Regions from separate parts of the Citrobacter sp. Igbk 17 genome, predicted to be linked through region 1. Evidence: predicted binding sites of a transcription regulator. Region 1 holds the regulator's gene; each other region holds the start of a gene.
What was found. Region 1 encodes PurR, which represses purine synthesis genes. Its sites were predicted from a motif close to CANGCAAACGTTTGCNTG; they were not measured.

Region 1 (7,063 bases):
AGTATCTAAAATTCTGACCTCTGAAAATAATCGTCAGGTGTGGTTTAAAGTTCAGGATCCGTCGCTGATGAAATACATCCTGTACAAAGGATTTATCGGTATTGACGGTATTAGCCTGACGGTAGGTGAGGTAACACCGACACGTTTTTGCGTGCATTTGATTCCGGAAACTCTGGAACGTACAACGCTGGGCAAGAAAAAACTGGGTGCACGAGTCAATATCGAAATTGACCCGCAAACACAGGCCGTTGTTGATACGGTTGAACGTGTACTGACCGCGCGTGAAAGCGCGATGAGTAACGTGACTGGCGAAGCGGGCGTTTAAGTCGGAATAAAAAGCCCCCGCGAGTTCGGGGGCGATGCTGTCTAACGGGGAACGCGGAGCCCGTGTTCAACGCCACGAGAGAACACAACCTGCCACAGCTGAATGTCGCGCGCGCGAAATGCGCCAGCACACGCATTCAGGTAATAACTGAACATCCGTTTAAAACGCTCACTATAGTTGTCGGCAATTTCTGGCCAGGCGGTCATGAAACGCTCATGCCAGGCCATCAGAGTGGTATCGTAATCCGCACCAAAGTTATGCCAGTCTTCCATCACGAAATGTGGCTCGCTGGCGTTAGCAATCTGGCGAACTGACGGTAAACAGCCGTTCGGGAAGATGTACTTATTGATCCACGGATCAACATTATTGTCGGTTTTTTTAGAGCCGATGGTATGCAGCAAAAAAAGACCATCTTGCTTTAAATTGCGGTCAACTACGTCAAAATAGGTGTTGTAGTTTTTCGGTCCCACATGCTCAAACATACCAACGGAAACGATACGGTCGAACCGGTCATTCAGGTCGCGGTAGTCCTGCAGCAAAATCGTGACATCCAACCCTTCACAGCGCGTCTGCGCCATTTTTTGCTGTTCTGCTGAAATCGTCACGCCAGTCACGCTCACCCCGTATTGTGACGCCATGAACTGGGACAAGCCTCCCCAGCCGCAGCCAATATCGAGTACGCGCATACCAGGCTTCAATTGCAATTTCTCGGCAATCATTTTTAGCTTCGCCTGCTGGGCAGATTCCAGGGTATCGGCATCTTTCCAGTAGGCGCAGGAATATTGCATGTAGGGATCAAGCATGCGGGTAAAGAGATCGTTGCCAAGATCGTAGTGTTCTTTGCCAACGACCCAGGCACGTTTTTTGGTTTGTAAATTAAACAGACGGGCCGTTGCGATACGTAGCGTATCTCTGAAGTGGCGGGGGAGTTGGTTTTCAAGACCTGCACGCAGGACTTTGCTAAAAAACATATCCAGCCGATCGCATTCCCACCAGCCGTCCATATAACTTTCACCTAAACCCAACGATCCTTCCTGCAACACGCGTTTGAAAAAGTCGGGGTTTTTAACGCGAATATCTGCCGGTGCCGGGCCATTAATGGTAATGCCTGCACGGCTCAATAACTCATTGGTGATTCGGTACCAGTCATCATCCGGTACGCTGACGTCTTCTATACATGATGAACTCATAGCTTCTCCATCACTGGTCGGTGATCAGAACCTTAAAACAGCGTAGACGCTTTTTTGGGCTTTGTGAGAAATCTCACGGAATTAATCCGCGAATCTATAATCCGACGTAGAACAGAGGAAGGGAGGAACCCTTGCCGAAAAGGCCATCCATGGAAAAACGGGAACCTGCTTGTTCCCGTTACTCTATAAATCTTATCGTTTTATTAACAACCGAAAATCAGTATAGGCCTGAATTTTTGGCTATTCAACCGATAATTGTTAGCGGGCTAACTAAATGCCTGCAACAATGATTAATGTGACTCACCGTGGGCAATTTGCGCGCTCTCATCCGGCAAGGATGTGTTGTCAGTCTGTGACTGCATTTTGTAGCCTAGCGCGGCCAGCAGCACTGTCGTCAGCATAACGCTGGTGGTGGTGAGCAGCGGCGTGCTGATTAGCCACGAAACGACCAGGCTTGCCAGGAAGCATAGTCCCAGTTGCAGCGTGTTCTGCAGCGCAGCGGCACGGCCTGTAGCCTGAGGGAATGGACGCAGCGCCTGGGCGACAACGATAGGGTAGATTGCCCCGTTTGCAATGGCCATCACGCAGAATGGGATCAGGATTTCAGCCAACGCAACGTGATGAATAAAGCCAGTAGCCCAGGTGGCGATAACGCTAATGGCATACAGGATAAGTAACCACGGCAGAAGCTGGCGACCCTGCCATTTTTGCAGTGCCGCACGGCAGCCGTAACCACCGATCAAAAATGCAATAGTTTGCGGGACATAGCTCAGACCAATCACCGCCGGGCTATAGCCCATTTCACTAAGGATAAACGGTGAACCCGTCAGCCATGCGAAGAAGCTCGCGGAACATGCTGCGTAAATCAGTACATTTCCACGGTATGTTTTGGAGCGCAGCAGCGTAGCGAACGTCAGTTTATCCTGGCTATCATCGCGTGCTTTTGCCGTTGGTTTTAAGCGCAGGGCCGGCAACATCAGGAGCAGGGTAATCGCAAAAAGGGTGGCAAAAATGGCCTGCCAGGAAAAATGTACCAGGATCCAACTGCCTAATAACGGTGCAAGTGCAGGAGACAATCCGACCAGCGGCATAATGGTGGCAAAGATGCGGTTTACTTTTTGTGAAGGATAATAATCGGTAACCAGCGCCTGCCAGATAACCGAAGCCGCACAGACACCAACGGCCTGAATAAAGCGCAGCACCAGTAAGCCGGTGGCGTTTTCTACCCACAACATACCCAGGCTGCCCAGCGCGAAGATGGATAAGCCCAGCATCAAAATCGGTTTACGACCATAGTGGTCGGAGAGTGGCCCCCACAAAAGTTGTGCAACGGCAAAACCCGCTAAGAACAAACTAAGGCTGGCACTCACGGCAGAAGCGGGTGTCTGTAAATCGGACTGAATAGCAGCAAAGGCGGGCAAATACATATCCGTTGCCAGAAAACCTAGCACGCTAAGACCTGCCAGCCAGACTAAAAACCCTTTTCCTGGTTGCATTATCGTTTCTCTTTTTAGCAATAGAACATTGCCGCTGAGTGTAGTGAGTGTAATTCTCGCTGTGAAACGCTAATATTTGCTTACTGATTTCAAATTTTTTGCAGGCAGAGCATGTGGTCGGAATATTCACTTGAGGTGGTTGATGCAGTGGCGCGTAACGGTAGCTTTAGTTCCGCTGCTCAGGAGTTGCACCGCGTACCTTCGGCGGTAAGCTACACGGTGCGCCAACTGGAAGAGTGGCTGGCTGTGCCTCTTTTTGAACGCCGTCATCGGGACGTGGAATTAACGCCTGCTGGCGCGTGGTTTTTAAAAGAAGGTCGGTCTGTTATCAAAAAAATGCAGATCACCCGTCAGCAATGTCAACAAATCGCCAATGGCTGGCGAGGACAGCTGGCGATTGCGGTAGATAATATTGTGCGTCCAGAACGGACCCGACAGATGATTGTGGATTTCTACCGCCATTTCGATGATGTGGAACTTCTGGTCTTTCAGGAGGTGTTTAATGGCGTCTGGGACGCGCTGTCGGATGGTCGCGTGGAGTTAGCTATCGGAGCAACGCAGGCCATTCCGGTAGGGGGACGCTATACGTTCCGGGATATGGGAATGCTGAGCTGGAGTTGCGTGGTAGCCAGTCATCATCCGTTGGCGGCGATGCCGGGACCGATCAGTGACGATACGTTGCGCAACTGGCCATCGCTGGTACGCGAAGACACCTCCCGCACACTGCCGAAACGTATTACATGGTTGCTGGACAACCAAAAACGCGTTGTGGTTCCTGACTGGGAATCCTCGGCCACCTGCTTGTCAGCCGGACTCTGTGTCGGGATGGTACCGACGCATTTTGCAAAACCGTGGATCGATAGCGGAAAATGGGTGGCGTTACAGCTGGAAAATCCGTTCCCGGATGCCGCTTGTTGCCTGACCTGGCAGCAGAACGATACGTCGCCTGCACTGAGCTGGTTACTGGACTACCTGGGGGATAGTGAGACGCTGAATAAAGAGTGGCTGCGGGAACCGGATGAGGCTCCCGCACAACTGACTTAACGACGATAATCGCGGAATGGACCGTCGGCAACGGAACGACGTTCTACCAGGCGTGGGTGCACCTCGATAGACTGCGATTCTTCACGTTTATTCACGATTCGGTCTAACAGCATGTTGAAGGCCGTTTCACCCAGTGAATCTTTTGGCTGATGGATGGTTGTCAGCGCAGGGGTGAAGTATCGGGCGTTGCGTACGTTGTCGTAACCGATAACTGAGATATCCTGCGGTACGCGCAGTCCCATCTCGTCTGCGGCACACAGCGCACCCATCGCCATAATATCGCCACCACAGAATACGGCGGTTGGGCGATGCGACTGGGAGAGGATTTGCTGCATAGCGCGGTAGCCGGATTCAGGTTCGAAATCACCCTGGACAATCCAGTTTTCGGGAACTTTAATCAGAGCCTCTTCCATCGCTTTCATGAAGCCAGCCAGGCGGCCTGCGCCGGTATTACGCTCCATGGGACCTGGGATCACGCCGATCTCACGATGACCGCGCTCAATCAGATACCGGCCTGCCATGTAACCACCTTCAAAAGCGTTATCAATGACGGTATCGGTAAAGTCGGCTTTTGCCTCGCCCCAGTCCATGACCACCATTGGAATATGGCGATACTCTTCGAGCATGGAAAGCAGTGATTCCGGGTACTCTGAACACATTACCAACAGGCCATCTACGCGCTTTTGCGCCATCATAGACAGGTAGGCCTGCTGTTTTTCAAGACTGTTCCAGGCGTTGCCCAGAATCAGTGTGTAGCCTTTCTGGAAACAATTCTTCTCAACAGCCTCGATAATTTCGGCGAAATAGGCAGCTTCACTGCTGGTTGCCAACAAACCGATCGATTTGGTGTGATTCACCTTCAGGCTACGTGCAACTGCGCTAGGGGAGTAGTGCAGTTCTTTAATCGCTGCCCAGACAGCGTTGCGCGTTTCTTCTGCGACAAAGCGCGTTTTGTTAATTACGTGTGATACGGTTGTAGTGGAAACGTTTGCTCGCTTCGCTACATCTTTAATAGTTGCCATTACATCTCACTCCAGACCATATCCTAAGCTCCTGAGAATACTCCAGGTAAACGTTTGCCTTCACACACCCTCAACGCAACGTCAGGGTTGCGGCACGCCGGGAAAACGACACGGAACGTCAGGAAGGGGTCAATGGCCGGTACGCTAATCAAGTAAGCGTGGAATTTTGTCTGATCTTAACGAAAAGGGGAAGAGTTAAAAGCAGTTATCAATATAAATCGTGAGAGATTTTTGCTTTCAAGTGTGTAAAAATGCGCAATATCACTTTTTGTGTGGGAATAAAAAGGAGAAAACTTGATGAGCACCGATCTGAAATTTTCGTTAGTGACGACCATAATTGTTCTGGGCCTGATTGTTGCGGGTGGCCTGACTGCAGCACTGCACTGATTTCCCCCGGGGGAGTTCACTCTCCCTCATCCTTTCTGCTTGTCTTTCCCTTCCTATTTTTTGCAAATAAGCAAAAGTCTTTTGCAGTTTTGTTAACTTTATTAATTTTGCGATCAATGTCATGCTTTTGACTCTTATGATGTGTCGTGCCAAGGCTCGACGTTACGGAGTCGATAGATGAAAATAAATTATCCTTTACTGACGCTGGCGATAGGTGCGTTTGGCATTGGAACGACCGAATTCTCTCCCATGGGATTGCTACCCGTCATTGCCAAAGGCGTGGATGTTTCCATTCCGGCCGCAGGGATGTTAATCAGCGCGTATGCGGTAGGCGTGATGGTTGGCGCACCGCTGATGACCTTACTGCTGTCCCATCGTGCGCGTCGCAATGCGCTTATCTTCCTGATGGCCATTTTTACATTGGGTAATGTGCTTTCGGCGATATCTCCGGATTACACGACGCTGATGCTGTCGCGCATTTTGACCAGTCTTAACCACGGGGCATTTTTTGGCCTCGGCTCGGTTGTGGCGGCAAGCGTTGTCCCCAAACATAAACAGGCCAGCGCCGTTGCGACTATGTTTATGGGGCTAACGATCGCGAATATTGGCGGTGTTCCCGCGGCAACCTGGCTTGGGGAAACCATCGGCTGGCGTATGTCCTTTATGGCGACGGCGGGACTAGGCATTATCGCGATGGTCAGTCTGTTCTTCTCGTTACCGAAAGGCGGGGCAGGTGAGCGCCCTGATGTGCGCAAAGAACTGGCTGTATTAATGCGTCCACAAGTGGTGTCAGCTTTACTGACGACCGTTCTGGGGGCCGGAGCGATGTTTACGCTTTATACCTACATCTCACCCGTGCTGCATAGCATTACTCATGCTACGCCGGCGTTTGTCACCGGTATGCTGGTGCTGATTGGCGTTGGGTTCTCTATCGGTAACTATCTGGGCGGTAAACTGGCTGACCGTTCGGTTAACGGTACGCTGAAAGGCTTTTTATTGCTGCTGATGGTTATTATGCTGGCGATACCTTTCCTTGCACGTAATGAGCTGGGTGCGGCCGTGAGTATGGTGGTGTGGGGCGCAGCAACGTTTGCGGTGGTTCCGCCGCTGCAGATGCGTGTGATGCGCGTTGCCAGTGAGGCACCTGGATTGTCATCGTCAGTGAATATTGGCGCGTTTAATCTGGGGAATGCCCTGGGAGCGGCCGCCGGTGGGGCGGTAATTTCCGGAGGGTTGGGCTACAGTTTCGTCCCGGTAATGGGGGCGATTGTGGCGGGACTTGCGCTACTGCTGGTCTTTGTCTCGGCAAGAAAGCAAGCGGAAGAAGTCTGCAACGCAACGAATTAAAAACAAAAACGCAGAAGGGAACCCCTTCTGCGTTGTCATTTTATGCTGCGAAGTTTTTCGCAACAAATTCCCAGTTCACCAGTGCCCAGAAGTGTTCCAGGTAGCCAGGACGGGCATTACGATAATCGATGTAGTAAGCATGTTCCCACACGTCAACGGTCATCAGAGGCGTCGCGTCAGTCGTCAGCGGTGTACCTGCGTTGGAGGTGGATACGATAGCCAGTTTGCCATCCGTTCCTTTTACCAGCCAGG
Region 2 (7,063 bases), on a different contig from region 1:
TCTGCACGCGCCTGCTGCAATTATCGACTGGCGTCCGATGGTGCATGAGATGCGCCTGTTTAAATCGGCAGAAGAGATTGCTGTTATGCGCCGGGCTGGGGAAATTACCGCACTGGCGCATACCCGGGCGATGGAAAAATGCCGTCCGGGGATGTTTGAGTACCACCTGGAAGGGGAAATTCATCACGAATTCACCCGTCATGGTGCGCGTTACCCATCCTATAACACCATCGTTGGCAGCGGTGCAAACGGCTGTATCCTGCATTACACCGAAAACGAAAGTGAAATGCGTGATGGCGACCTGGTGCTGATTGATGCTGGATGTGAATACAAAGGCTACGCGGGCGATATCACGCGTACCTTCCCGGTTAACGGCAAATTTACACCAGCCCAGCGTGAGGTCTACGACATCGTACTGGAGTCGTTAGAAACCAGCCTGCGTCTGTATCGTCCAGGGACCTCCATTCAGGAGGTGACTGGCGAAGTGGTGCGCATCATGATTACCGGCCTGGTGAAGCTTGGTATCCTGCACGGTGAAGTCGATCAGTTGATTACCGATAATGCGCACCGCCCTTTCTTTATGCATGGTCTCAGCCACTGGCTGGGTCTGGATGTTCATGACGTCGGTGTTTATGGTCAGGACCGTTCGCGTGTCCTGGAGCCGGGAATGGTACTCACGGTTGAGCCAGGGTTGTATATCGCTCCGGATGCCGATGTCCCTCCTGCTTACCGCGGTATCGGCATTCGTATTGAAGATGACATCCTTATTACCGAAGACGGTAACGAAAACCTGACCGCTGGTGTGGTCAAGAAGGCGGAAGACATTGAAGCCCTGATGGCTGCGGCGCGTCTGCAATGAGCGTGATTATTGTCGGTGGCGGCATGGTCGGCGCGACGCTGGCGCTGGCCATTTCAGCGTTGAGCCATGGGACGCTGCCGGTTCATCTGATAGAAGCGAGCGAGCCTGAAACCGATCGCCACCCGGGATTTGACGCCCGGGCAATTGCGCTGGCGGCAGGAACCTGCCAACAGCTGGCGCGAATTGGCGTGTGGCAGGCGATTGCCGATTGCGCAACGGCAATCAAAACGGTACACGTCAGTGACCGTGGGCATGCCGGATTCGTAACGCTGGATGCGCAGGAATACTCTATTTCAGCGCTCGGTCAGGTGGTAGAACTGCACGATGTGGGGCTACGTCTTTTTGCGCTGCTGCGTAAAGCGCCGGGTGTCACATTGCACTGTCCCGCTCGTGTTGCCAGCGTGTCGCGCACGCAAGAACGTGTTGATGTTACACTGGAAAATGGCGAAATGATTACGGGGCATCTGCTGGTGGCTGCAGATGGCACGCGCTCTGCGTTGGCGACAGCCTGTGGGGTTGACTGGCAGCAACAGCCGTATGAACAACTGGCCGTCATTGCTAACGTCACGACTTCCGTTCCTCACGACGGACGTGCCTACGAGCGTTTCACGCCGCATGGTCCGCTGGCCATGCTGCCAATGGCGGAGGGGCGATGCTCGCTGGTGTGGTGCCATCCGCTGGAGAAGCGTGAAGAGATCATGTCCTGGTCAGATGAACAGTTTTGCCGCGAACTGCAACGCGCATTTGGCTGGCGGCTGGGGCGTATTACTCAGGCAGGTAAACGCAACGCTTACCCGCTGTCTTTAACAACCGCGCTGAAAGCGATTACCCATCGTACGGTGCTGGTGGGTAATGCGGCACAGACGCTGCATCCTATTGCCGGACAAGGTTTTAACCTTGGACTTCGTGATGCCATGAGTCTTGCCGAAACGTTGACTCAGGCCCAGGATGACGCAGAAGATGTGGGCGATTATGCGGTGCTGTCGCGTTATCAACAGCGCCGTCAGCGCGATCGCGAGGTAACGATTGGTGTCACCAACAGTCTGGTGTATCTGTTTGCCAATCGCTGGGCTCCGTTGGTCGTTGGGCGTAATGCCGGACTGATAGCAATGGAATTATTTACACCCGCGTGCGATGCGTTGGCGGAGCGGACCCTCGGTTGGGTTGCGCGATAAATATGACCTGTAGGCCGAATTAAAGAAGTAGGCCTGATAAGCGCAGCGCCATCAGGCAATGTCGCGGAATTGATGCCGGATGGCGGCTTTGCCTTATCCGGCCTACGGTTTTTGATTGTCCTATTTTCAGGAGCAAACAGTGCAAAGTGTTGATGTAGCAATTGTTGGTGGCGGCATGGTGGGACTGGCGGTTGCCTGCGGCCTGCAGGGCAGCGGATTACGCGTTGCTGTGTTAGAACAACATGTTCCACAGCCTTTGGCGGCGGATGCACCCCCTCAGCTTCGCGTGTCGGCAATTAACGCGGCCAGTGAAAAACTGCTGACGCGCCTTGGCGTATGGTCGGATATTGTTGCCCGTCGCGCTTGCTGCTACCACGGCATGGAAGTCTGGGATAAAGACAGCTTTGGACGCATTGAATTTGATGACCAGAGTATGGGTTACAGCCATTTGGGGCATATCGTTGAAAACTCGGTGATTCACTACGCACTGTGGCAAAAAGCACAGCGTTCAGCAGATATCTCGCTGATGGCACCGGCTGAGTTACAGCAGGTGGCCTGGGGAGAAAACGAGGCGTTCCTGACGCTGAAAGATGGCTCCATGCTGACCGCCCGTCTGGTGATTGGTGCTGACGGTGCAAACTCGTGGCTGCGCAACAAAGCGGATATTCCGCTGACGTTCTGGGATTACCGTCATCATGCGCTGGTGGCGACGATCCGCACGCAAGAAGCCCATGGTGCGGTTGCGCGTCAGGCGTTTCATGGCGAAGGTATCCTGGCGTTCCTGCCGCTTAGCGACCCACATTTGTGCTCTATTGTCTGGTCTCTCTCGCCGCAGGACGCTGAACGTATGCAGCAGGCAAGCGCAGAGGATTTCAATCAGGCTCTGAATATCGCTTTCGATAATCGTCTGGGGTTATGCCAGCTTGAAAGCGAACGCCAGACGTTTCCGCTGACGGGACGCTATGCCCGCCAGTTTGCCGCCCATCGTATGGCCCTGGTAGGGGATGCGGCGCATACCATCCATCCGCTGGCAGGGCAGGGGGTGAACCTCGGTTTTATGGATGCAGCGGAGTTGATTGATGAACTTAAGCGCCTGCAACGTCAGGGGAAAGACATCGGCCAGTACCTCTATCTGCGCCGTTATGAGCGTAGCCGCAAGCACAGTGCTGCGCTGATGCTGGCTGGAATGCAGGGGTTCCGTGAACTGTTTGCCGGGGAAAATCCGGCGAAGAAATTACTGCGTGATATTGGTCTGAAACTGGCCGATACCCTCCCAGGCGTAAAACCACAACTCATCCGCCAGGCGATGGGTCTGAACGATCTTCCTGAGTGGCTACGCGAGTGTCCGTAAGGACAATCTTAAGAGTTTGAAACCCGTCACACTTTCCTCTCCCGGCGTACGCGCCGGGATGACTCTCTCATTTGAAATAATCTAATTCCACGCCTTTTTTCGCATTAGTTTTTTTAATATTACGTTTTTTTCATAACGCCATTTTTGACATTTTTTCCACATTTAATATGGATTGATGCGGCTCAACTTCACTTATCTTCGCCTGTTGTTCTGACATAATGGCATTTAACTGGTTTTTTATGCTGTCGGCGATCTGACTATTTTTAGTCATAAGCTAATGTGATGGTTAATTTTGCCTTATGGTTTAGCGCCTGTTTCGGTGGTAAGTTCAGGACAAAGAGAACGTTTGCGTCGCAGCCCCTGGAGCGGCTGTGGTGCTGGGTTTCGTGGCGAAGATTTCACCACGAAAGAGTTGATAGCCCCGCTTATTCAACGAGGAAAAGATGGCTCAACAGACTCCTTTGTACGAACAACACACGCTATGTGGCGCGCGCATGGTTGATTTCCATGGCTGGATGATGCCACTGCATTACGGTTCTCAGCTCGATGAGCACCATGCTGTCCGCACCGATGCCGGTATGTTTGATGTGTCGCACATGACCATCGTCGACCTGCGCGGCAGCCGCACCCGGGAGTTCTTGCGCTATCTGCTGGCAAACGACGTCGCGAAGCTAACGAAGACAGGTAAAGCCCTTTACTCCGGTATGCTCAATGCTTCGGGCGGCGTGATAGATGACCTGATTGTCTACTACTTCACTGAAGATTTCTTCCGCCTCGTTGTAAACTCCGCCACCCGCGAAAAAGACCTCTCCTGGATTACCCAACACGCTGAACCTTACGCCATCGACATCACTGTTCGCGATGACCTGTCGCTGATCGCGGTGCAGGGACCAAACGCGCAGGCAAAAGCTGCCACGTTGTTTACTGACGAACAACGCCATGCTGTTGAAGGTATGAAACCGTTCTTCGGCGCGCAGGCGGGTGATTTGTTTATCGCGACCACGGGTTATACCGGTGAAGCGGGATATGAAATTGCCATGCCGAATGAAAAGGCTGCGGATTTCTGGCGTGCGCTGGTCGAAGCCGGTGTTCAGCCTTGCGGTCTGGGCGCGCGTGATACGCTTCGTTTAGAAGCCGGTATGAACCTGTATGGTCAGGAGATGGATGAAGGTATCTCCCCGCTGGCAGCCAATATGGGCTGGACTATCGCGTGGGAACCGACCGATCGCGACTTTATTGGTCGTGAAGCGCTGGAAATGCAGCGCGAAAAAGGCCACGAGCAACTGGTCGGCCTGGTCATGACGGACAAAGGTGTGCTGCGCAATGAACTGCCAGTGCGTTTTACTGATGCGTCGGGCAACCAGCATGAAGGCATCATCACCAGCGGAACCTTCTCCCCAACGTTGGGCTACAGCATCGCGCTGGCACGCGTTCCGGCGGGTATCGGCGAAACGGCGATTGTGCAAATTCGTAACCGCGAAATGCCAGTTAAAGTCACTAAACCTATTTTTGTGCGTAACGGCAAAGCCGTCGCGTAATTCATCCTTTTTTGGAGATTGATTGATGAGCAACGTACCTGCAGAACTGAAATACAGCAAAGAACACGAATGGTTGCGCAAAGAAGCTGACGGTTCTTACACCGTTGGTATCACCGAACACGCTCAGGAGCTGCTGGGCGACATGGTTTTCGTTGATCTGCCTGACGTTGGCACGACCGTAAGCGCGGGTGATGACTGCGCCGTTGCGGAATCCGTAAAAGCGGCATCTGATATTTATGCGCCAGTCGGCGGTGAGATTGTTGCGGTTAATGATGCACTCAGCGATTCTCCGGAGCTGGTTAACAGCGAGCCGTATGCCGGTGGCTGGATCTTCAAAATCAAAGCCAGCGATGAAAGTGAGATTGAATCACTGCTGGATGCGACCGCATATGAAGCTTTGTTAGAAGACGAGTAAATACGCTTTTGCCGGATGGCGCTGCGCTTATCCGGCCTACAAAGCATGCGTAGGCCCGGTAAGCGCTAGCGCCACCGGGCACGTAGACAGAGACAATCACGATTCACTGCACGTTTCAGGAACCATCGCCCATGACACAGACGTTAAGCCAGCTTGAAAACAGCGGCGCTTTCATTGAACGCCACATCGGACCGGACGCCGCGCAGCAACAAGAGATGCTGAATGCGGTTGGCGCCGAGTCGTTAAACGCGCTGATCGGCCAGATTGTGCCGAAAGACATTCAGCTCGCAACCCCGCCGCAGGTGGGCGAGGCGGCGACCGAATACGCTGCGCTGGCTGAATTAAAAGCCATCGCCGGGCGTAACAAGCGCTTCACGTCCTACATTGGCATGGGCTACACCGCCGTGCAGTTGCCGCCGGTTATCCTGCGCAACATGCTGGAAAACCCGGGCTGGTACACCGCGTACACGCCGTATCAGCCAGAAGTTTCTCAGGGCCGTCTGGAAGCGCTGCTGAACTTCCAGCAGGTGACGCTGGACCTGACGGGGCTGGACATGGCATCCGCATCTCTGCTGGATGAAGCCACCGCTGCAGCTGAAGCTATGGCGATGGCAAAACGCATCAGTAAGCTGAAAAACGCCAACCGTTTCTTTGTCGCTGCTGATGTTCATCCGCAAACTCTGGATGTCGTGCGTACCCGTGCACAAACCTTCGGTTTTGACGTTATCGTCGATGATGCGGAAAAAGCACTGGATCACCAGGATGTGTTCGGCGTGCTGTTACAGCAGGTTGGTACTACCGGTGAAGTGCACGACTACAGCAAACTGATTGCTGATTTGAAATCCCGTAAGGTCGTGGTCAGCGTTGCTGCCGATTTTATGGCGCTGGTTCTGCTGACCGCCCCGGGTAAACAGGGCGCAGACATTGTGTTCGGCTCTGCACAGCGTTTCGGCGTACCGATGGGATACGGTGGTCCGCACGCAGCGTTCTTTGCTGCTAAAGATGAATTCAAACGCTCTATGCCTGGCCGTATTATCGGCGTATCGAAAGATGCGGCGGGCAATACCGCACTGCGTATGGCGATGCAGACTCGTGAGCAGCATATCCGTCGCGAGAAAGCGAACTCCAACATTTGTACCTCGCAGGTACTGCTGGCCAACATCGCCAGCTTGTATGCCGTTTATCATGGTCCGGTAGGCCTGAAACGCATCGCAAACCGCATCCACCGCCTGGCCGATATTCTGGCGGCAGGTCTGCAACAGAAAGGGCTGAAGCTGCGACATGCGCATTACTTCGACACCTTGTGTGTAGAAGTGGCTGATAAAGCGGCCGTACTGGCGCGTGCTGAAGCGGCTGAAATCAACTTGCGCAGCGATATTCATAACGCAGTAGGTATCACCCTCGATGAAACCACCACTCGCGAAAATGTTGTGCAATTGTTCAACGTCCTGCTGGGCGACAGCCACGGCCTGAACATCGACGCGCTGGATAAAGATGTAGCGCTCGACAGCCGTTCTATTCAGGACAGCATGCTGCGTGATGACGCAATCCTCAGCCATCCGGTATTTAATCGCTACCATAGTGAAACCGAAATGATGCGCTACATGCACTCGCTGGAGCGTAAAGATTTGGCGCTGAACCAGGCGATGATTCCGCTGGGTTCCTGCACCATGAAGCTAAATGCGGCAGCTGAGATGATTCCAATCACCTGGCCGGAATTTGCCG
Region 3 (7,063 bases), on a different contig from region 1:
AGGCGAAGAGTTGCGTTTTGTCCTGTTGACCTCCGGTGCGACTGTTGCGGATTATGCCGCAGCACCTGCTGATGCTCAGCAGAGCGAATTGCTCAAAGGGCTGAGGATCGTACTGAGTAAAGCCGAAGGTGAGAAGTGCCCGCGCTGCTGGCATTACACCACCGACGTCGGCCAGGTGGCGGAACATGCAGATATCTGCGGACGCTGTGTCAGCAACATCGCCGGTGATGGCGAACAACGTAAGTTTGCCTGATGAGTAAGCCTCTTTGTTCAACAGGGCTACGCTGGCTGTGGCTGGTGGTAGCCGTGCTGATTATTGACTTAGGCAGCAAATACCTGATCCTCCAGAACTTTGCTCTGGGGGATACGGTGTCGCTGTTCCCGTCGCTTAATCTGCACTATGCACGAAACTACGGTGCGGCGTTCAGCTTCTTAGCCGATAGCGGTGGCTGGCAGCGTTGGTTCTTTGCCGGCATTGCCATCGGTATTTGCGTCATCCTGATGGTGATGATGTATCGCTCGAAGGCGACGCAGAAGCTGAATAACATCGCGTATGCGTTAATCATTGGCGGTGCGCTGGGCAACTTGTTCGACCGCCTGTGGCACGGCTTTGTGGTTGATATGATTGACTTTTACGTCGGAGACTGGCATTTCGCGACCTTCAACCTGGCAGATACGGCGATTTGTATCGGCGCGGCGTTGATTGTTCTTGAAGGCTTCTTACCGTCGAAAGAGAAAAAAGCCGCATAAAAAATGCCGGATGGCGCTATGCTAATCCGGCCTACAATATACTGCGATCCTTGTAGGCCCGGTAAGCGTAGCGCCACCGGGCAAACAGTCGGCAGCAATTTTAAAGAGCAACCTGCATGTCTAAATCAGTACAGAGTAACAGTGCGGTGCTGGTGCACTTCACCCTCAAGCTCGACGATGGCTCCACCGCAGAGTCAACCCGCAATAACGGCAAGCCTGCGCTGTTTCGCCTGGGCGATGGTTCTCTGTCTGAAGGACTGGAGCAGCACCTGCTGGGGTTAAAAGAGGGCGATAAAACCACGTTCTCCCTGGAACCGGATGCGGCCTTTGGCATCACCAGCCCGGACTTAATTCAGTATTTCTCGCGTCGGGAATTTATGGACGCGGGTGAGCCAGAAATTGGCGCAATCATGCTCTTTACCGCAATGGACGGCAGTGAGATGCCAGGTGTTATCCGCGAAATCAACGGTGATTCGATCACGGTTGATTTCAACCATCCGCTGGCTGGGCATACCGTTCATTTTGATATTGAAGTGCTGGAAGTCGAACCAGTACTGGAGGCGTAAAATGCAGATCCTGTTGGCCAACCCGCGCGGTTTCTGCGCTGGCGTAGACCGCGCTATCAGCATTGTAGAAAACGCGCTGGCTATTTACGGCGCGCCGATTTATGTCCGTCACGAAGTGGTGCATAACCGCTACGTGGTGGATAGCCTGCGTGAGCGCGGCGCTATTTTTATTGAGCAAATCAGTGAAGTGCCAGACGGCTCAATTTTGATTTTCTCAGCCCACGGCGTATCTCAGGCAGTGCGTAACGAAGCCAAAGGCCGCGACCTTACAGTTTTTGATGCGACCTGTCCGTTGGTGACCAAGGTGCACATGGAAGTCGCCCGGGCCAGCCGTCGCGGCGAAGAGTCGATCCTGATCGGTCACGCCGGGCACCCGGAAGTTGAAGGTACGATGGGCCAATACAGCAACCCGCAAGGGGGGATGTATCTGGTTGAATCACCGGAAGATGTGCTGAAACTGGACGTGAAAAATGAAGGTAAACTTTCCTTCATGACGCAGACCACGCTCTCCGTTGACGATACTTCGGATGTCATCGACGCGCTGCGCCAACGCTTCCCGAAAATCGTCGGGCCGCGAAAAGACGATATCTGCTATGCCACCACTAACCGTCAGGAAGCGGTACGTGCGCTGGCGGAGCTGGCGGATGTTGTGTTGGTTGTCGGCTCGAAAAACTCGTCTAACTCTAACCGTCTGGCTGAACTGGCGCAGCGGATGGGGAAAGCCGCGTATCTGATTGATGATGCGACTGATATCCAGGAAGAGTGGGTGAAAGCCGCGAAATGTGTGGGCGTAACGGCCGGTGCTTCGGCACCCGATATTCTGGTTCAGAATGTGATTGCTCGTCTGCAGGAGTTGGGCGGTGGAGAAGCTATCCCGCTTGAAGGCCGTGAAGAGAATATCGTTTTCGAAGTGCCTAAAGAACTGCGTGTGGATGTTCGTGAAGTAGAGTAAGTCTTTCACGTCACGATTATGCGAAGATGCCAGACTTAACGTCTGGCATTTTTTTTGGAGAAACCATGCGCTTACCGATCATTCTTGATACCGATCCCGGCATTGATGATGCCGCTGCAATTGCCGCTGCGTTGTTTGCCCCTGAGTTGGATCTACAACTAATGACCACGGTAGCAGGCAATGTTTCGGTGGAAAAAACCACCCGTAACGCATTGCAGTTGCTGCATTTCTGGAATGCGGATATTCCCCTGGCGCAGGGCGCATCCATGCCGCTGGTGCGCCCGTTGCGCGATGCTGCTTCTGTACACGGGGAGTCCGGCATGGAAGGGTACGAATTTGTCGAGCACGACCGCCAGCCGCTGGCAAAACCTGCTTTTCAGGCTATCCGTGACGCGTTGATGCATGCCCCACAACCGGTGACGTTGGTCGCCATTGGCCCCTTAACGAATATTGCGTTGCTCCTCACTCATTATCCTGAGTGTACCTTCAATATTCACCGCCTGGTGATTATGGGCGGTTCGGCTGGGCGCGGGAACTTCACGCCAAACGCTGAGTTTAATATTGCTATCGACCCGGAAGCGGCAGCGAAAGTATTCCAGAGTGGGCTGGAGATTGTAATGTGCGGGCTGGACGTGACCAACCAGGCCATGCTTGCGCCGGATTATCTGGCGACGTTACCAGGGCTTAATCAGACCGGAAAAATGCTGCATGCGCTGTTCAGTCATTACCGTAGCGGTAGCATGAATACGGGGCTGCGAATGCACGACCTCTGTGCGATTGCCTGGCTGGTGCGCCCGGATCTCTTTACGCTCAAGCCCTGTTTTGTCGCCGTTGAAACGCAGGGGGAATATACCGCTGGTACAACGGTAGTAGATATCGAAGGGCGGCTGGGGCAACCCGCTAATGCCCAGGTGGCACTGGGGCTGAACGTTGAGGGATTCCAGCAGTGGGTGGCGCACGTTTTGGCACTGGCCCCCTGATTTCCACGCTATATAACGATATGACGCTGCTTATTCCGTGGCGTCATGCCTTTTACTGATATCTTTCCCTGTTTATCATTAAATTCTAATTATCGACGTTTTCGGCTGGCGGCGCAGCGATACGCTGGTTAATCTGAAAACGATTTACGTAAAATTAACAAAAGAGAATAGCTATGCATGATGCACAAATCCGCGTTGCCATCGCGGGAGCCGGAGGACGCATGGGGCGTCAGTTGATTCAGGCCACGCTGGGTATGGATGGCGTACAGCTTGGTGCGGCGCTGGAACGTGAAGGCTCTTCCTTACTGGGTAGCGATGCCGGGGAACTGGCGGGCGCAGGAAAGACGGGCGTGACCGTGCAAAGCAGCCTTGAAGCGATAAAAGATGATTTTGATGTTTTTATCGATTTTACCCGTCCTGAAGGTACGCTGACACATCTGGCGTTTTGTCGCCAGCACGGCAAAGGCATGGTAATTGGTACCACTGGTTTTGATGATGCGGGAAAACAGGCTATTCACGATGCCGCACAGGATATTGGCATCGTCTTCGCCGCTAACTTTAGCGTCGGCGTTAACGTCATGCTGAAGTTGCTGGAGAAAGCCGCGAAAGTCATGGGTGACTATACCGACATTGAAATTATTGAAGCTCACCACCGCCATAAAGTGGATGCGCCGTCTGGTACCGCGCTGGCGATGGGGGAGGCGATAGCCGGGGCACTGGATAAAGATTTAAAAGACTGTGCCGTCTATGCGCGTGAAGGTTATACCGGTGAACGTGTGCCGGGCACTATCGGTTTTGCTACGGTGCGTGCGGGAGATATCGTTGGGGAACATACCGCGATGTTTGCTGATATTGGTGAGCGCATCGAGATTACGCATAAAGCCTCCAGTCGTATGACATTCGCCAACGGTGCTGTGAGATCGGCTATTTGGCTGAAATCTAAATCAAATGGTCTTTTTGATATGCGAGATGTGCTTGATTTACGCAATTTGTAAGGTTTATTACCCTTCGTGATGTGGTTATTGTAGTCATAATTATTTGATTACATAGGGCAATATTTTATTGCCCTTTATTTTATCTATTTGATGTTGTTTTTAAATTGAGTGCCTTGTTTTTATAAGTTTCATTGTCTTTTTTTGTTGGTTAAATGTAAATTTTGACCATTTGGTCTACTTTTTATCTCTTGTTTCTGAGATTTGATACTCTTCCTGCTCCGCAAGCGTTTTCCACTCTAAGTTAGTTGATCTTTTTGATGCCTGGAGGCGGGTTAATTCGTCAATGGCGCAAAATAATAATAAAAATTGTCCTTTTGGGTAGACTTTTACGTGGGCTATCTCTAGAATGCCGCCGTTTGCCAGAAATCCATAGGTAAGCAAATTTGCATTGATTCATGGTGTGTTAATGAATTAATATGCAAATAAAGTGAGTGAATATTCTCTGGAGGGTGTTTTGATTAAGTCAGCGCTATTGGTTCTGGAAGACGGAACCCAGTTTCACGGTCGGGCCATAGGGGCAACAGGTTCGGCGGTTGGGGAAGTCGTTTTCAATACTTCAATGACCGGTTATCAAGAAATCCTCACTGATCCTTCCTATTCCCGCCAAATCGTCACTCTTACTTATCCTCATATCGGTAATGTCGGCACCAATGAAGCCGATGCAGAATCTTCTCAGGTACATGCGCAAGGCCTGGTCATTCGCGACCTGCCGCTGATTGCCAGCAACTTCCGCGATACTGAAGACCTTTCTTCTTACCTGAAGCGCCATAACATCGTGGCGATTGCCGATATCGATACCCGTAAGCTGACGCGCCTGCTGCGTGAAAAGGGCGCACAGAACGGCTGCATTATTGCGGGTGACAACCCGGATGCGGCACTGGCGCTGGAAAAAGCCAAAGCATTTCCGGGCCTGAACGGTATGGATCTGGCGAAAGAAGTGACCACTGCGGAGCCGTATAGTTGGACGCAGGGTAGCTGGACGCTGGCAGGTGACTTACCGGAAGCAAAATCTGCTGATGAACTCCCGTTCCACGTTGTGGCTTATGATTTTGGTGCCAAGCGCAACATTCTGCGTATGTTAGCGGATCGCGGTTGCCGCCTGACGGTAGTACCGGCGCAGACCTCTGCAGAAGAGGTCCTGAAGATGAATCCTGACGGTATCTTCTTGTCCAACGGTCCTGGCGACCCGGCGCCATGCGATTACGCGATTACCGCGATTCAGAAATTCCTCGAAACCGATATTCCGGTATTTGGCATCTGCCTCGGTCATCAACTGCTGGCGCTGGCGAGCGGTGCAAAAACCATCAAGATGAAGTTTGGCCACCACGGCGGCAACCATCCGGTGAAAGATATTGATAACAATACCGTGATGATCACCGCGCAGAACCACGGTTTTGCGGTTGATGAGGCCTCCATGCCTGCCAACCTGCGCGTGACCCACAAGTCACTGTTCGACGGCACCCTGCAGGGGATTCATCGTACCGATAAACCGGCATTCAGCTTCCAGGGACACCCGGAGGCGAGCCCAGGTCCGCACGACGCTGCGCCGTTGTTTGACCACTTTATCGAGCTTATTGAGCAATACCGTCAGTCCGCGAAATAATCAGGAGTATAAGAGCCATGCCAAAACGTACAGACATAAAAAGTATCCTGATTCTGGGCGCGGGTCCGATTGTAATCGGTCAGGCGTGTGAGTTTGACTATTCCGGTGCGCAGGCGTGTAAAGCGCTGCGTGAAGAGGGTTACCGCGTCATTCTGGTGAACTCCAACCCGGCAACCATCATGACCGACCCGGAAATGGCTGATGCAACCTATATCGAGCCGATTCACTGGGAGGTGGTACGCAAAATTATCGAAAAAGAGCGCCCGGATGCGGTGCTGCCGACTATGGGCGGCCAGACGGCGCTGAACTGTGCGCTGGAACTGGAACGTCAGGGCGTACTGGCTGAGTTCGGCGTGACCATGATTGGCGCGACGGCAGATGCCATTGATAAAGCAGAAGACCGTCGTCGCTTCGATATCGCGATGAAGAAAATCGGCCTCGACACTGCGCGTTCAGGCATCGCCCACACCATGGAAGAAGCGTTGGCGGTTGCCGCTGATGTTGGCTTCCCGTGCATTATCCGTCCCAGCTTCACCATGGGCGGCACCGGCGGCGGTATCGCCTATAACCGCGAAGAGTTCGAAGAAATCTGCGAACGCGGTCTGGATCTCTCCCCAACCAACGAGCTGCTGATTGATGAATCGCTGATTGGCTGGAAAGAGTACGAGATGGAAGTGGTGCGTGATAAAAACGACAACTGCATCATCGTCTGCTCCATCGAAAACTTCGACGCGATGGGTATCCATACTGGCGACTCCATCACGGTTGCCCCGGCGCAGACACTGACCGACAAAGAATACCAAATCATGCGTAACGCCTCGATGGCTGTACTGCGTGAAATCGGCGTTGAAACCGGTGGTTCCAACGTGCAATTTGCGGTGAATCCGAAAAATGGTCGCCTGATTGTCATCGAAATGAACCCGCGCGTTTCCCGCTCTTCAGCGCTGGCGTCTAAAGCAACAGGCTTCCCGATTGCGAAAGTAGCGGCGAAACTGGCGGTGGGTTACACCCTCGATGAGCTGATGAACGACATCACTGGCGGTCGTACTCCGGCATCTTTCGAGCCGTCCATCGACTACGTTGTGACGAAGATTCCACGTTTTAACTTCGAGAAATTTGCGGGCGCAAACGACCGTCTGACTACCCAGATGAAATCTGTTGGTGAAGTGATGGCGATTGGCCGCACCCAGCAGGAATCCCTGCAGAAAGCGCTGCGT

Region 2: gcvT (glycine cleavage system aminomethyltransferase GcvT) is a predicted target of PurR. The motif match lies at 3,721-3,738, and genes of this name have one in related genera.
Region 3: carA (glutamine-hydrolyzing carbamoyl-phosphate synthase small subunit) is a predicted target of PurR. The motif match lies at 4,589-4,606, and genes of this name have one in related genera.

Annotation. Positions count from the first base shown of each region.
Region 1 covers NZ_JANEWI010000008.1:49,965-57,027, forward strand. The annotation lists gene NNO08_RS06910 (riboflavin synthase subunit alpha) at 1-325, shown strand, start outside; gene cfa (cyclopropane fatty acyl phospholipid synthase) at 367-1,515, opposite strand; gene punC (purine nucleoside transporter PunC) at 1,806-3,011, opposite strand; gene punR (DNA-binding transcriptional activator PunR) at 3,123-4,055, shown strand; gene purR (HTH-type transcriptional repressor PurR) at 4,052-5,077, opposite strand; gene cydH (cytochrome bd-I accessory subunit CydH) at 5,375-5,464, shown strand; gene NNO08_RS06940 (MFS transporter) at 5,642-6,811, shown strand; gene sodB (superoxide dismutase [Fe]) at 6,852-7,063, opposite strand, start outside.
Region 2 covers NZ_JANEWI010000003.1:168,101-175,163, reverse strand. The annotation lists gene pepP (Xaa-Pro aminopeptidase) at 1-859, shown strand, start outside; gene ubiH (2-octaprenyl-6-methoxyphenyl hydroxylase) at 856-2,034, shown strand; gene ubiI (FAD-dependent 2-octaprenylphenol hydroxylase) at 2,174-3,385, shown strand; gene gcvT (glycine cleavage system aminomethyltransferase GcvT) at 3,829-4,923, shown strand; gene gcvH (glycine cleavage system protein GcvH) at 4,949-5,338, shown strand; gene gcvP (aminomethyl-transferring glycine dehydrogenase) at 5,470-7,063, shown strand, end outside.
Region 3 covers NZ_JANEWI010000026.1:13,750-20,812, forward strand. The annotation lists gene ileS (isoleucine--tRNA ligase) at 1-253, shown strand, start outside; gene lspA (signal peptidase II) at 253-750, shown strand; gene fkpB (FKBP-type peptidyl-prolyl cis-trans isomerase) at 867-1,316, shown strand; gene ispH (4-hydroxy-3-methylbut-2-enyl diphosphate reductase) at 1,318-2,268, shown strand; gene rihC (ribonucleoside hydrolase RihC) at 2,334-3,248, shown strand; gene dapB (4-hydroxy-tetrahydrodipicolinate reductase) at 3,422-4,243, shown strand; gene carA (glutamine-hydrolyzing carbamoyl-phosphate synthase small subunit) at 4,698-5,846, shown strand; gene carB (carbamoyl-phosphate synthase large subunit) at 5,864-7,063, shown strand, end outside.